DNA from 3 places in the Salinifilum ghardaiensis genome. Region 1 is predicted to be linked to each of the others. Evidence: riboswitches for the same ligand, from Rfam matches in the RefSeq annotation. Region 1 holds a riboswitch; each other region holds the start of a gene.
The links. A riboswitch is a leader RNA that binds a small molecule or an ion and turns the genes downstream of it on or off. The one in region 1 is predicted to bind glycine.
Positions count from the first base shown of each region.

Region 1 (4,240 bases):
ATCCGCGGGGAACGGCGGGCCGCAGGGCGTCACCGGCTCGGCTTGTTGCCCTTGAGCAGCTTGTTCTTCGCCTCGTCGATCTTGGCCCGGGTCTTGGGGTCCTGGGCGTACTTCTTCGCCTGCCGGATCGCCCGGCGCCCCTGGGGGCTGCTGGCGAGTCCGACGATCTTCTTCATCAGCGACATGTCCGCTCCTGGTCGGTCCTCAGCACGCGGCCTGTCCGCCGAAGTCCTGCCCGTCGAACGGCAGACCGGCGCGTCACCTGGGGATCAGGCGTCCACCAGCCTACCGAGGTGATCGCGGGGACGACACCGCGCGCGGCGGGCCCCGGCGCGGGGACCTCAGCCGAGCACCCCGCTGACCGAGCTGTGCCCCTTGAGGATGTTGCGGGCGATGGTGCGGCGCTGGATCTCGTCGGTGCCCTCGAAGATGCGCAGCAACCGCAGGTCGCGGAACCAGCGCTCGACCGGCAGCTCGCGGGTGTAGCCCATGCCGCCGTGGATCTGCATCACGCGGTCGACGATCTCGTTGGCGCGGGTCCCGCCGTAGAGCTTGGCCATGGACTGCGCGTGCCGCGAGTCCATCCCCTGGTCGACCTGCCAGGCCGCTTGCAGCACGAGCCACCGCAGCGCCTCGATCTCCACGGCCGAGTCGGCGATCATCCACTGGATGGCCTGCCGGTCGGCGATGGGCGCGCCGAAGGTCTGGCGGTTGTTGGCGTACTCGGTGGCCATCCCGACGAGCCGCTCGCAGGCGCCGAGCGCGTGCGCGGGCAGCATGTAGCGCCCGCGGCCGATCCACTGCATCGCGAGCTGGAAGCCCTGACCGACCTCGCCGAGCACGTTCTCCTCGGGCACGCGCACCTCGTCGAACACCAGCGAGGCGGGTTGGCGCTCCCACTCGCCCATGATGTCGATGGGTTCGGAGGTCCAGCCCATGTCGCGGTCGACGAGGAAGCAGGTCACTCCGCCGTCGGCGCCCTTGGACTTGTCGGTGACGGCGAACACCATGGCGAAGTCGGCGTCGATGCCGCCGGTGATGAAGGTCTTCTCGCCGTTGATCACCCACTCGCCGCCCTCCTTGCGGGCGGTGGTGCGGATGTTCTTCGCGTCCGATCCGGCACCGGGCTCGGTGATGGCGAAGCAGGACTTCCGGGTGCCTTCGATGGTGGGCAGCAGGTAGCGCCGCTGCTGCTCCTCGTTGCCGCGGTAGAGGATGTTGTCCGCGTCACCGCCGAACTGGAACGGCACGAACGTGCGCCCCAGCTCGATCTGGATCAGCGCCGTCAGCACGGCCGGCAGGCCCATCCCGCCGTACTCCTCGGGGGTCTGCACGCCCCAGAACCCCGCCTCGCGCGCCTTGTTCCGCAGGTCCGCCTGCTCCTGCTCGGTCAGCCCCCGCTCACCGGCGCGCTCCCGGTGCAGCACCTGCTGCTCCAGCGGCATGAGCTCGCGCTGGACGAACTGGCGCACCCAGTCGCGCACGTCGCGCTCGGTATCGGACAACGAGAAGTCGACCATTGACCTGCACCCTTCCGCGTGAGCTACTAACTAACAACGTTAGTTTTATGGCAGCCTAGAGTCGGCCGCGCAGCCTTCGCAAGAGGCGTCCACCCCAGGCCACCCCGTCCCGACCGTGGAGAAACCGTGCCCCGTCCGAGCCGTCCCCGCCTGACGACCGAGCGCATCGCCCGGGTCGGCCTCGAGATCATCGACGCCGAGGGGCTCGAGGCGCTGTCCATGCGCCGCCTGGCCGAGCGCCTCGACGTCCGCGCGGCGTCGCTGTACAACCACGTGCCGAACAAGGACGACCTGCTGCACACGATCTCCGACGAGGTCATGGCCCAGGTCGACGTCTCCGGCTTCGAGGTCGACTGGCCCACCGGCCTGCGCACGTGGGCGCGGTCCTACCGCGCCGCCCTGCGCGCGCACCCCAACCTCGTGCCGTTCCTGGCCGGCGGACCGGCCCGCCGGGAGAACGCGCTGCGCCGCGCCGACCGGGTGCACGGCGGCCTCGTGCGCGCCGGCTGGCCGCAGCGGTACGCCACGATGATCGGCGCGTCGACGAAGTACCTCGTCGTCGGCTCGGCCATGGCCTCGTTCGCCGAGGGCTTCCCCGCCGACGCGAGCGTCTACGACGAGCGGTTCCCCCACCTCGACCGCGCCCACCTGCTGCCGCAGCACACCGAGATCGACGCGGACAGCTTCGAACTCGCCCTCGGAGCGCTCATCGACGGGTTGCGCGAGGTCCACCGCACCCTCACCGCAGCGGCGCGCGAGGGCGGAGCGGCGATGCCGCACACCCCGCGCTGACCTGCACGCGCAACCGAGTGAGATCAGCCTCGCGTTGCGGTTGACTGCCCGCGGGGTCCTCCGTAGCGTCACGCTCTGACCAGGCCACAACCGGACAGCAGCGGACAGCAGACCGCACAACCGAATACCGCGCCGTTGACTCCGTGCGGGAGAGATCCCGGCCCGTCGGGACGCCGAAGGAGCAAGCACTCCCCAGCAAACTCTCAGGCACCACCTACCGCACGGTACGAGGCGGAACGGGAGGAAAGCAGGAGCGGACCGCTTCTCGCCCACGGTGCAAGCCGTCCAGCGACGGTGAAACTCTCAGGCCCATGACTCCAGGGGAGATCGCCCGACGTGCGTACGACCGCGCGGGTGGCGATCGAAGTGGTCCGGCTACGCTGGCAGGATCCGATTGCGTGCAGTTCCGGACCCGCGACCGCCGACCGGCGCCGCCCCCAGGAGGAGTCAGACACGATGACCTCACCGAGGCAGACGCCCCTGCACCAGGTCCACGAGGAGCTGGGTGCGACGTTCACCGACTTCGCCGGCTGGCACATGCCGGTGCGGTACACCAGTGACACCGCCGAGCACAACGCGGTGCGCAACAGCGCCGGCCTGTTCGACCTGTCGCACATGGGTGAGCTCCACATCCGCGGGCCGCAGGCCGCGGAGGCCATGGACTACGCCCTGCTGGCCAACACCTCGGCGATCACGCCCGGCCGCGCGCGCTACACGATGATCTGCAACAGCGACGGCGGCGTGCTCGACGACCTCATCGTCTACCGGCTGCGCGAGGACGAGTACCTCGTCGTCGCCAACGCCGCCAACGCCGGCACCGTCTCCGAAGCGCTGGCCGACCGCGTCTCCGGCTTCGAGGTCGAGTTCCACGACACCTCGCACGAGTACGCGCTCATCGCGCTGCAGGGGCCGAACGCGGCGGCGATCCTCGGGCCGCTGACCGACACCGACCTGTCGACCGTCAAGTACTTCGCCGGGTACTACAGCACCGTGGCTGGTCGCGAGGTCATGCTCGCCCGCACCGGTTACACCGGCGAGGACGGTTTCGAACTGTTCACCGCGCCGGAGGACGCCGAGCCGATCTGGCGGGCGCTCGCCGAGGCCGGCGCGGACCACGACCTCAAGCCCGCCGGACTGTCCTGCCGGGACACGTTGCGGCTGGAAGCGGGTATGCCGTTGTACGGCAACGAGCTCAGCGCCGAGTTGACGCCGTACCACGCCAATCTCGGCCGGGTGGTCAAGCTCGACAAACCCGACGACTTCGTGGGCAAGGCCGCGCTGGCGAAGGTCGCCGAAGTTCCCACCGACCGGACACTGGTGGGGCTGAGCACCGACCAGCGGCGCGCGCCGCGGCACGGCTACTCCGTGCTCGACCCCGGGGGCAACGAGATCGGCGAGGTCACCAGCGGTGCGCCCTCCCCCACTCTGGGGCACCCGATCGCGATGGCCTATGTGGACCGCGCGCACAGCCAACCGGGCACGGCGCTGAACGTGGACGTGCGCGGCAGGTCGCTGCCGGTGGAGGTGGTGGAACTGCCGTTCTACCGCCGCGGCACGTGACAACCGCGCCGTTCGACCGATCCGCAGGGCCGTCGCAGACAGAAAACAGGAGGCAACACCAAATGTCCACACCGGACCTGTTCAACGACCAGCTTGCCGCGGTCGACCCGGAGGTCGCTGCTGCGGTGGGTTCTGAGTTGCGTCGCCAGCAGAACACGTTGGAGATGATCGCTTCGGAGAACTTCGCACCGCGCTCCGTCCTGGAGGCTCAGGGGTCGGTGCTGACGAACAAGTACGCCGAGGGGTATCCGGGCAAGCGCTACTACGGCGGCTGCGAGAACGTCGACGTGATCGAGCAGTTGGCGATCGACCGGGCCAAGGAGCTGTTCGGCGCGTCGTTCGCGAACGTGCAGCCGCACTCGGGTGCG
Region 1 is NZ_CM137101.1:3,759,281-3,763,520, forward strand. Features, by position in the region: gene ACVGV0_RS17135 (hypothetical protein) at 30-185, opposite strand; gene ACVGV0_RS17140 (acyl-CoA dehydrogenase family protein) at 342-1,520, opposite strand; gene ACVGV0_RS17145 (TetR/AcrR family transcriptional regulator) at 1,647-2,312, shown strand; glycine riboswitch at 2,449-2,542, shown strand; glycine riboswitch at 2,543-2,640, shown strand; gene gcvT (glycine cleavage system aminomethyltransferase GcvT) at 2,769-3,872, shown strand; gene glyA (serine hydroxymethyltransferase) at 3,935-4,240, shown strand, end outside.

Region 2 (4,240 bases), 1.9 Mb from region 1:
TGTCGCCGCCGAGGCGCGACTGCGCGGCCCGGTCGGCCTTCGCGTCCACCGCCGCCCGCGGGGCGGTGTAGGGTGACGAGCGCTGCCGTCGGTCGGGAACCCGCGGCGATCCGCCGAGCGGGGGGTTGCGACGGGCCCGCGCCTCCCGTCGGGGCGGTGCGCAGTGGAGGACGGACGGCTGGGCGCGTCCGCCGTATCGCGGGTAGCGTCGGAAGCGTCGGTGCGCGATCCTCGACAGGGATGTCACGCTTCGGCGCGCTGGAGGAGGCGATGTGACGATGAGCAGCGAGATGCGCGTCGTCGGCGTGCGCGTGGAACTACCGGCCAACCAGCCGATCCTGCTGCTGCGGGAGACGGAGGGTGAGCGGTACCTGCCGATCTGGATCGGCTCGGTGGAGGCGACCGCCATCGCGCTGGAGCAGCAGGGGGTGCGGCCGGCGCGTCCGCTGACGCACGACCTGCTCAAGGATGTGATCGGTGCCCTGGGGCGTGATCTCGAGCAGGTGCGTATCACGGATCTGCAGGAGGGGACGTTCTTCGCCGAACTCGTCTTCGACGGGGACGTGCGGGTGTCGGCGCGGCCGAGCGACTCGGTGGCTCTGGCCCTGCGCGCCGGCGTGTCCATCCACGCCGACGAAGCGGTGCTGGACGAGGCAGGTCTGATCATCCCGGACGAGCAGGAAGACGAAGTGGAGAAGTTCCGCGAGTTCCTGGATTCGGTCTCACCGGAGGACTTCCGCGGCGCGGACACGTGACCGCGCGAGGACGATCGCGGAGCGACGGGGCCCTCGGCGCGGTCGAGGGCCCCGTCGTCGTCGCGCTCCCCGCCGTCGCGGTCCCTCGCCCGCGTGTGGCGGGGTGCGGCCCGGAGGGGAGGCCGGGGGCGGCGCGGAGGCCCCGCCGCTGTTGATCTTCTCCGGCGTGGTCCGCGCGTCGCGTTGACCGCCCACACCGGGCGGCCTACTGTCGAATTGCGCGAATCGCTCCGGTGTCGTTTTCGCTGGCAGTCGTGGGGGATCGGGACAGCAGGGAGGTCCCGGCTGCTGGCGCCGAGGCGGGTGCTGGCGGGCACCCGGGCGCGTCGGCTGCCGGGACCGGCAGCCGGGCCGGAGCAGATTCGCCGAACGCACCGGACCGGATTCGTCGGCAGCGTGCCGGACGAGGGGAGGCAGGCGTGGTCGAGCAAGCGCCCGAGCGGGGTTCCGCAGGGGAAGAGGACGAGTCGCCTGGTGCGCCGTCCGCTGGGACCGCTGCGACCGGTGCGCCCCCGATGCCCGGCGGGGGCGGCGCGACGGAGGAATCGTCCCCGCACGGGGCCGGCGGAATGCTGCCCGAGGACTCGGTCTCCGACGAGCTCGTCGGTTTCCGGGGAGCGGCGGCGTGCCAGATCGCGGGCATCACCTACCGCCAGTTGGACTACTGGGCGCGCACGAAGCTCGTGGGCCCGTCGATCCGCAGCGCCACCGGTTCGGGTTCGCAGCGGCTCTACTCGTTCAAGGACATCCTCGTGCTCAAGGTGGTCAAACGGCTGCTGGACACGGGGGTGTCGCTGCACAACATCCGGCTGGCCGTGGACCACCTGCGCAGCAGGGGGGTGCGCGACCTGGCGGGGCTCACGTTGTTCAGCGATGGCACCACCGTCTACGAGTGCACCTCCCCCGAGGAGGTCGTCGACCTGCTGCAGGGCGGGCAGGGCGTCTTCGGGATCGCCGTGAGCGGGGCGATGCGCGAGATCACCGGGACGATCCACGAGTTCCCCGCCGAACGCGCCGACGGCGCGCTGGTCGAACCGCTCGAGGAGGACGAGCTCTCCCGCCGGCGGCGGGACCGGCGCACCGGGTGACCGCGGGCCCGGGGCCGCGGTCCCGGCGGGGACGGGCGCACCGCGCGCTCGCGCCGGTGCGCACCGTCAAGCAGGTGTGCGTCAGCTGACAGCCCCTCGGGCGGGAGCGCCTGATCAGGTATGCTCACGGCATCGCTGACCCCGTGCGGGAGAGTTCGGCTCGAGCGATCGAGTCGGCGCCGAAGGAGCAAATCTCCCCATCAACCTCTCAGGCCACTGGACCGCGCGGGCGAGATGCCTCTGGAAAGAGGGTGCGGCGACGGCGGCGCACCCCGCCGACGGTGCAAGTCCGGCCGGACCGCCGGACGAAGCTCTCAGGCGTTCGCGCAGCGAACAGTGACAGAGGGGGAGAGTCGGCAGCACGCTGGTGTTGCCGCCCCCTTGTTCGCCGCGAAGATTGAGGTTGGGCGATGACCGACGTGACCCACGACCGCATTCCACTCGCCGCGCTGGAGCACGGGACTCCGTTCGCCGATCGGCACGTCGGGCCGACGCCGGCCGAACTCGCCCGGATGCTCGACGTGGTCGGGGTCGGTTCCCTCGAGGAACTGGCAGACAAAGCCGTGCCCAGCGGAATCCGTGAGCGGGACCTGCAGCTCGAGCTGCCGGAACCGGCCACGGAAGCCCAGGCGCTCGCGGAGCTGCGCGACCTCGCGCAGCGCTGCACCCCGCGCACCCAGATGATCGGGCTCGGCTACTACGACACGATCACCCCCGGCGTGATCCTGCGCAACGTGCTGGAGAACCCCGCCTGGTACACGGCCTACACGGCTTACCAGCCGGAGATCTCGCAGGGGCGGCTGGAAGCCCTGCTGAACTTCCAGACGATGGTCTCGGACCTGACGGGGGTGCCGGTCGCCAACGCCTCCATGCTGGACGAGTCCACCGCTGCCGCCGAGGGCATGACGCTGGTGCGGCGCGGCGGCAAGGCCAAGTCGCCGCGGTTCGTCGTCGATGCCGACACGCTGCCGCAGACCGTGGAAATCCTGCGCACCCGCGCGGAACCGCTCGGCATCGAGCTGGAGGTCGCCGACCTGTCGCAGGGCGCGAGCGGTCTGCCGGACGGCGAGTTCTTCGGCGCGCTGCTGGCCTACCCGGGCGCCTCCGGCGCCGTCCGGGACCAGGAGGAGGTGCTCGCGGAGATCCACCGCCGCGGGGCGCTGGCCGTGGTCGCCACCGACCTGCTGGCCCTGACGCTGCTGCGCGCCCCCGGTGAGATCGGCGCCGACGTCGTCGTCGGCAACACCCAGCGCTTCGGCGTGCCGCTCGGGTTCGGCGGCCCGCACGCCGGGTTCATGGCCGTGCGCAAGGGCCTGGAGCGGCAGCTGCCGGGACGTCTCGTCGGCGTGAGCGTCGACACGGACGGCAACCAGGCCTACCGGCTGGCACTGCAGACCCGCGAGCAGCACATCCGCCGCGAGAAGGCCACGAGCAACATCTGCACCGCGCAGGTGCTGCTGGCGGTCATGGCGGGCATGTACGCCGTCTACCACGGCCCGGCGGGCCTGCGGAACATCGCCACCCGGGTGCACCGGATGGCGGCCGTGCTGTCCGCCCGCCTGCGCCAGGGCGGGGTCGAGGTCGTCGAGGACGCCTTCTTCGACACGGTGCTGGCCCGCGTGCCCGGGCGCGCCGACGAGGTCGTGGCCGCCGCGCGCGCGGAGGGCATCAACCTGCGCAGGGCCGATGCGGACCACGTGGGCATCGCCTGCGACGAGAGGACGACCCGGCAGGACCTGCGCGGCGTGTGCGCCGCGTTCGGCCTCACCGCCGAGCTCGGCGAGCTGGACGAGCTGGACACCGGCACCGCGGACGCGCTGCCGCGCCCGCTCGAGCGCACGTCCGAGTACCTGACCCACCCGGTGTTCCACCGCCACCAGTCGGAGACCTCGCTGCTGCGCTACCTGCGGGAGCTCTCCGACAAGGACGTCGCGCTGGACCGCAGCATGATCCCGCTGGGCTCGTGCACGATGAAGCTCAACGCCACCACCGAGATGGAGCCGGTCACCTGGCCCGAGTTCGGCGACCTGCACCCGTTCGCGCCCGCGGAGGACGCCGAGGGGATGCTGCGGATCGTCGACGACCTCCAGCGGTGGCTGGCCGACATCACCGGCTACGACGCGGTGAGCGTGCAGCCCAACGCGGGCAGCCAAGGCGAGTTCGCCGGTCTGCTGGCCATCCGCGCCTACCAGCAACAGCGCGGGCAGGAGCAGCGGGACGTCTGCCTGATCCCGGCCAGCGCGCACGGCACCAACGCCGCCAGCGCCACCATGGCCGGGTTGCGCGTGGTCGTCGTGCGCTGCGACGACTCGGGCAACGTCGAGATGGAGCACCTGCGGGAGCTCGCGGCCAAGCACGCCGACGACCTCGCCGCGATCATGATCACCTACCCGTCCA
Region 2 is NZ_CM137101.1:1,871,276-1,875,515, forward strand. Features, by position in the region: gene ACVGV0_RS08415 (bifunctional nuclease family protein) at 279-755, shown strand; gene ACVGV0_RS08420 (MerR family transcriptional regulator) at 1,325-1,843, shown strand; glycine riboswitch at 1,980-2,077, shown strand; glycine riboswitch at 2,078-2,196, shown strand; gene gcvP (aminomethyl-transferring glycine dehydrogenase) at 2,254-4,240, shown strand, end outside.
Region 2: another riboswitch for glycine. It lies ahead of gcvP (aminomethyl-transferring glycine dehydrogenase); the one in region 1 lies ahead of gcvT (glycine cleavage system aminomethyltransferase GcvT).

Region 3 (4,240 bases), 460 kb from region 1:
GTTCGCCACCGAGCGGGCGCTGCGCGCGGGACGCACCCTGCCCGCCCCGCGGCTCGGACCCGTGCTCGGCTACGGCCTCGTCGCGGCCGGTGTGCTCGCCTGCGTGCTCATGTTCCTGCCCGGCGTCTGAGATGCGCACCGCGAGGGAACGGACACCCGACGCGGAGAGGGCGCCCGCCGCGGAGGGAGCACCGCGATGACGGCGAACGGACCGCGCCCCCGGCAGCCCTGGGACCCCGGGCTGCAGACCGAGCGCACCGCCCTGGCCTGGCTGCGCACCACGCTGGCGTTCACCGTGGGCGTCCTCGTGCTGCTGCGGCTGCTCGCCTGGCACAGCGTGCTCGCCGCGGCCGTCTGCGCGGTGGTGCTCGTGCCGCTGGTCGCGGGCAGCACGTGGCTGACCTGGCGCCGGAACCTGCAGGAGGAGCGCCGGTTGCACGCCGCCCGCCCGCTGCCCGGTGCGGGGCTGCACGCGGCGGTCACCGCGGCGGTGGTGCTCACCGGCGCCGCTGCCCTGCTGTACATCGTGCTCTGAGAGCCCGTGCGCGACCTCCTCCGTTGCGAGCGGGCCTTCAGCACTCGATGACGTTGACCGCGAGGCCGCCCCGCGCCGTCTCCTTGTACTTGTCCTTCATGTCGCGCCCGGTGTTGCGCATCGTCTTGATCGCCTTGTCCAGGGACACGAAGTGCGTGCCGTTGCCGCGCAGCGCCATGCGCGCCGCCGTGATCGCCTTGACCGAAGCGACCGCGTTGCGCTCGATGCACGGGATCTGCACGAGCCCGCCGATCGGGTCGCAGGTCAGTCCGAGGTTGTGCTCGACGGCGATCTCGGCGGCGTTCTCCACCTGCGCCGGGGTGCCGCCGAGGACCTCGGTCAGCCCGGCGGCGGCCATGGAGCAGGCCGAGCCGACCTCGCCCTGGCAGCCCACCTCGGCACCGGAGATCGACGCGTTCTCCTTGAACAGCGCGCCGATGGCGCCCGCGGTGAGCAGGAAGCGCACGATGCCGTCCTCGTCGGCACCGCGGACGAACCGCGCGTAGTAGTGCAGCACGGCGGGCACGATCCCCGCCGCGCCGTTGGTCGGCGCAGTCACCACGCGGCCGCCGGCCGCGTTCTCCTCGTTGACCGCCAGCGCGTACAGCCCCGCCCACTCGGTCGGGTCGTCCTCGTCGGACAGCTTCGCCCGCAGGTCCGCCGCGCGGCGGCGCACCTTCAGCCCGCCGGGCAGGTGGCCGGTGGCGCGGCACCCGTTGTCGACGCACTCGCGCATCACGTGCCAGATGTGCAGCAGGCCCTCGCGCACCTCCTCCGGGCTGCGCCAGGACATCTCGTTGGCCCGCATCACCTCGCTGATCGGCAGCCCCAGCTCGACGGCCGTGTGCAGCAGTTGCTCGCCGCTGTGGAACGGGAGCCGCACGGCGGTCGCGTCCGGGGCGATGCGGTCGGTGCCGCTGGCCTGCTCGTCGACGACGAAACCGCCGCCCACGGAGTAGTAGTCGGCGCTGGCCAGCTCCGCACCGGAGGAGTCGGTGGCGGAGAACCGCATGCCGTTGGGGTGCACCGGCAGCGATTCCTGCCGGTGCAGCACCAGGTCGTCGTCCACCGGGAACGGGATCTCGCGGGAACCGGCCAGCCGCAGACTGCCGCTCTGCCGGATCTCCGCCGCGCGCTCGCCGCCGACGGCCGGGTCGACCGTTTCGGGGGCGTTGCCCTCCAGGCCGAGCAGCACCGCGTTCGGGCTGCCGTGGCCGGTTCCGGTGGCGCCGAGCGATCCGAACAATTCGGCCCGCACCCGCGCGACCGCGGGCAGCGCGCCGTCCCGCTCCAGCCGTTCGGCGAACATGCGGGCAGCTCTCATCGGGCCGACGGTGTGCGAACTCGACGGTCCGATTCCCACGGAGAAGAGGTCGAAGACGCTGATCGCCATTGATCGGTCCCCCTGGTGTGCTGTCAGGCCGCGGGACCGCGCCCTGCCAGCGACCGCGGTGTCGTCTCACTGGTCATTCCCGTGCAGCGGCACCGCGGTGAACGCGGGCGGGAACGGTGCACCGGCGGCCGGTGGGCTCGTCGCTCCGGGCGGGCGGCCGCCCGCCCGGACTCCCTCAGGATCCAAGATCCTGTTCCGCAACCTCGCACACCTGCTGCGCGGGGAGCGTGGCGCCTCGCGGGGCAGCGTCCGCCCCTTTCGGAGGGGACTCCGCCACGCCGTTCTCCGCCGCCTCGCGGCGCATCCACGCTGACCCCCGCGCACAACGGAGGAGGTTCCGGAACAGGCCCTAACCGATGAGCTGCTGGTACTCCTCGGCGGTGAGCACCTTGCCCATCTCGGTGACGCGCACCTCCAGCAGCCACCCCTGACCGTACGGGTCCGAGTTGACGATCGCAGGATCGTCGACCACGGCCTCGTTGACGGCGGTGACCTCCCCGGTCGCCGGCGCGTAGAGGTCGCTCACCGATTTCGTGGATTCGAGCTCGCCGCAGGACTGCCCCGCCTCGATCTGCTCCCCGACCTCGGGCAGCTGGACGTAGACGATGTCGCCGAGGGCGTCGGCGGCGTGCTGGGTGATGCCGATCCGGGTGATCTCACCGGACTCGGAGAGCCACTCGTGCTCCTCGGTGTAGTGCAGTTCGCTCGGCAACGTCATGTCGGGAGGCTCCGTCCGTTCGTCGTCCGGGCAGGCCGCGGTCAGTGCACTGCCCGGGATGGGCCTCCCCCTCTGTTGCGGAACCTGAGAGCTTCGCCGCGTGCGCGACTTGCACCGTGGGTGCGGCACCTGCGGTGATGCCGCTTTCCAGAGTCACCTCCTCCGAGCGGTCACTGGGCCTGAGAGTTTGCGGGGAGTCTTGCTCCTTCGGCGCCCCGGTGCCCAGGGGCACTCGGGGTCTCTCCCGCTCGGGATCATCGGCTTATGCGATTGTCGGTGTGGTCACGATAAACGGACGCAGCGGGCTGTCAACACGCCCCACCGCACCACCGGCCGCGCACCAGTGAGGCAGCTCATGTTGGAACTCCCCGCGCTCGTCCAGCGGGTGGGCCCGACTTTGCTGCGCGCAGCGGTTCTGCCGGACGCGACCCCGTGCGTGGGCGACGTCGTCGTCGCTGAGGCCGACATCACGATCACCGAAGGTGATCTGGTTCTCGGTGTGGCGTGCCACGACCGCAGCGAGGCGCTCGACCTCGTCGCCGAGTGCGCCGAGCGGGGTGCGGCCGGTCTGCTGTGCAAGGCGCCGTGGCCCGACGAGGAACCGGTGCGCGCGGCCGCGCGGGAGGCCGGGCTCGCGCTCGTGGAAGTGCTGCCCGGCACCTCGTGGGCGCAACTGGTGTGGCTGGTGCGCGCCGCGCTGGCGGAGGCCGGCGGCCGCCGGGAGGAGCCGGAGGTGCCCGCGGCCGGCGGCTCCGCGCGGGAGTTCACCGGGCTGCCGGGCCTGGGGGACCTGTTCCGCGTGGCCGACGCGGTCGCCGATGTCGTCGACGCACCGGTCACGATCGAGGACGCGCACTCGCAGGTGCTGGCGCACTCGGCGCGGCAGGACCGGATCGACCCGGCGCGCGTGTCGACGATCATGGGGCGGCGCCAGCCGGACGAGGTGCTGGCCAAGTTCCGCGCCCGCGGCACGTTCCGGCAGCTGAGCAAGTCCGGCTCGGCCGTGTTCGTGCCCGCGCAGCAGGACGGCACGCTGCCACGGCTGGTGGTGCCCATCCGGATGGGCGGCGAGCTGCTGGGATCGATGTGGGCCGTAGTGCCGGAGGAGGTCTCCGAGGAGCGCGCCACCGCCTTCGCCGACACCGCCCCGCTCGTGGCGCTGCGCCTGCTGCGCTGGCGCGCGGTGTCCGACGCGGAGCGGCAGCGCTCGGCCGAGCAGGTGCACCTGCTGCTGCAGGGAGGCGAGGGCTGGCGCGCGGCCGCCACGGAGCTGGCCGTGTCGAACGAACCGCACCGGGTGGTGGCGATCGAGGTGCCCGCCCCGGAGGGGCCGGACGAGGGGCACCGGCTGGGCATCTGGGAGTGGATCACCCGCGGGATCGGGCCGCACCCGCTGGTCACGGAGATCGGCAACCTGCTGTACGCGGTGGTTCCGGACCGTTCCGGTCCCGGCGGGTGGCGCACGCTGCGGGAGGCGCTGGCCGGGTGGGACATCGACCCGCGTCCGCTCATCGGCGTGGGCACGGCCGTCGGCGTCGCCGATCTCGCCGCCTCCCGCGGCCAGGCCGACGAGCTCGTGGGACTGTCCCGCGGC
Region 3 is NZ_CM137101.1:4,221,993-4,226,232, forward strand. Features, by position in the region: gene ACVGV0_RS19235 (YidH family protein) at 1-130, shown strand, start outside; gene ACVGV0_RS19240 (DUF202 domain-containing protein) at 197-535, shown strand; gene ACVGV0_RS19245 (L-serine ammonia-lyase) at 573-1,928, opposite strand; gene gcvH (glycine cleavage system protein GcvH) at 2,278-2,646, opposite strand; glycine riboswitch at 2,709-2,803, opposite strand; glycine riboswitch at 2,804-2,903, opposite strand; gene ACVGV0_RS19255 (helix-turn-helix domain-containing protein) at 3,002-4,240, shown strand, end outside.
Region 3: another riboswitch for glycine. It lies ahead of gcvH (glycine cleavage system protein GcvH); the one in region 1 lies ahead of gcvT (glycine cleavage system aminomethyltransferase GcvT).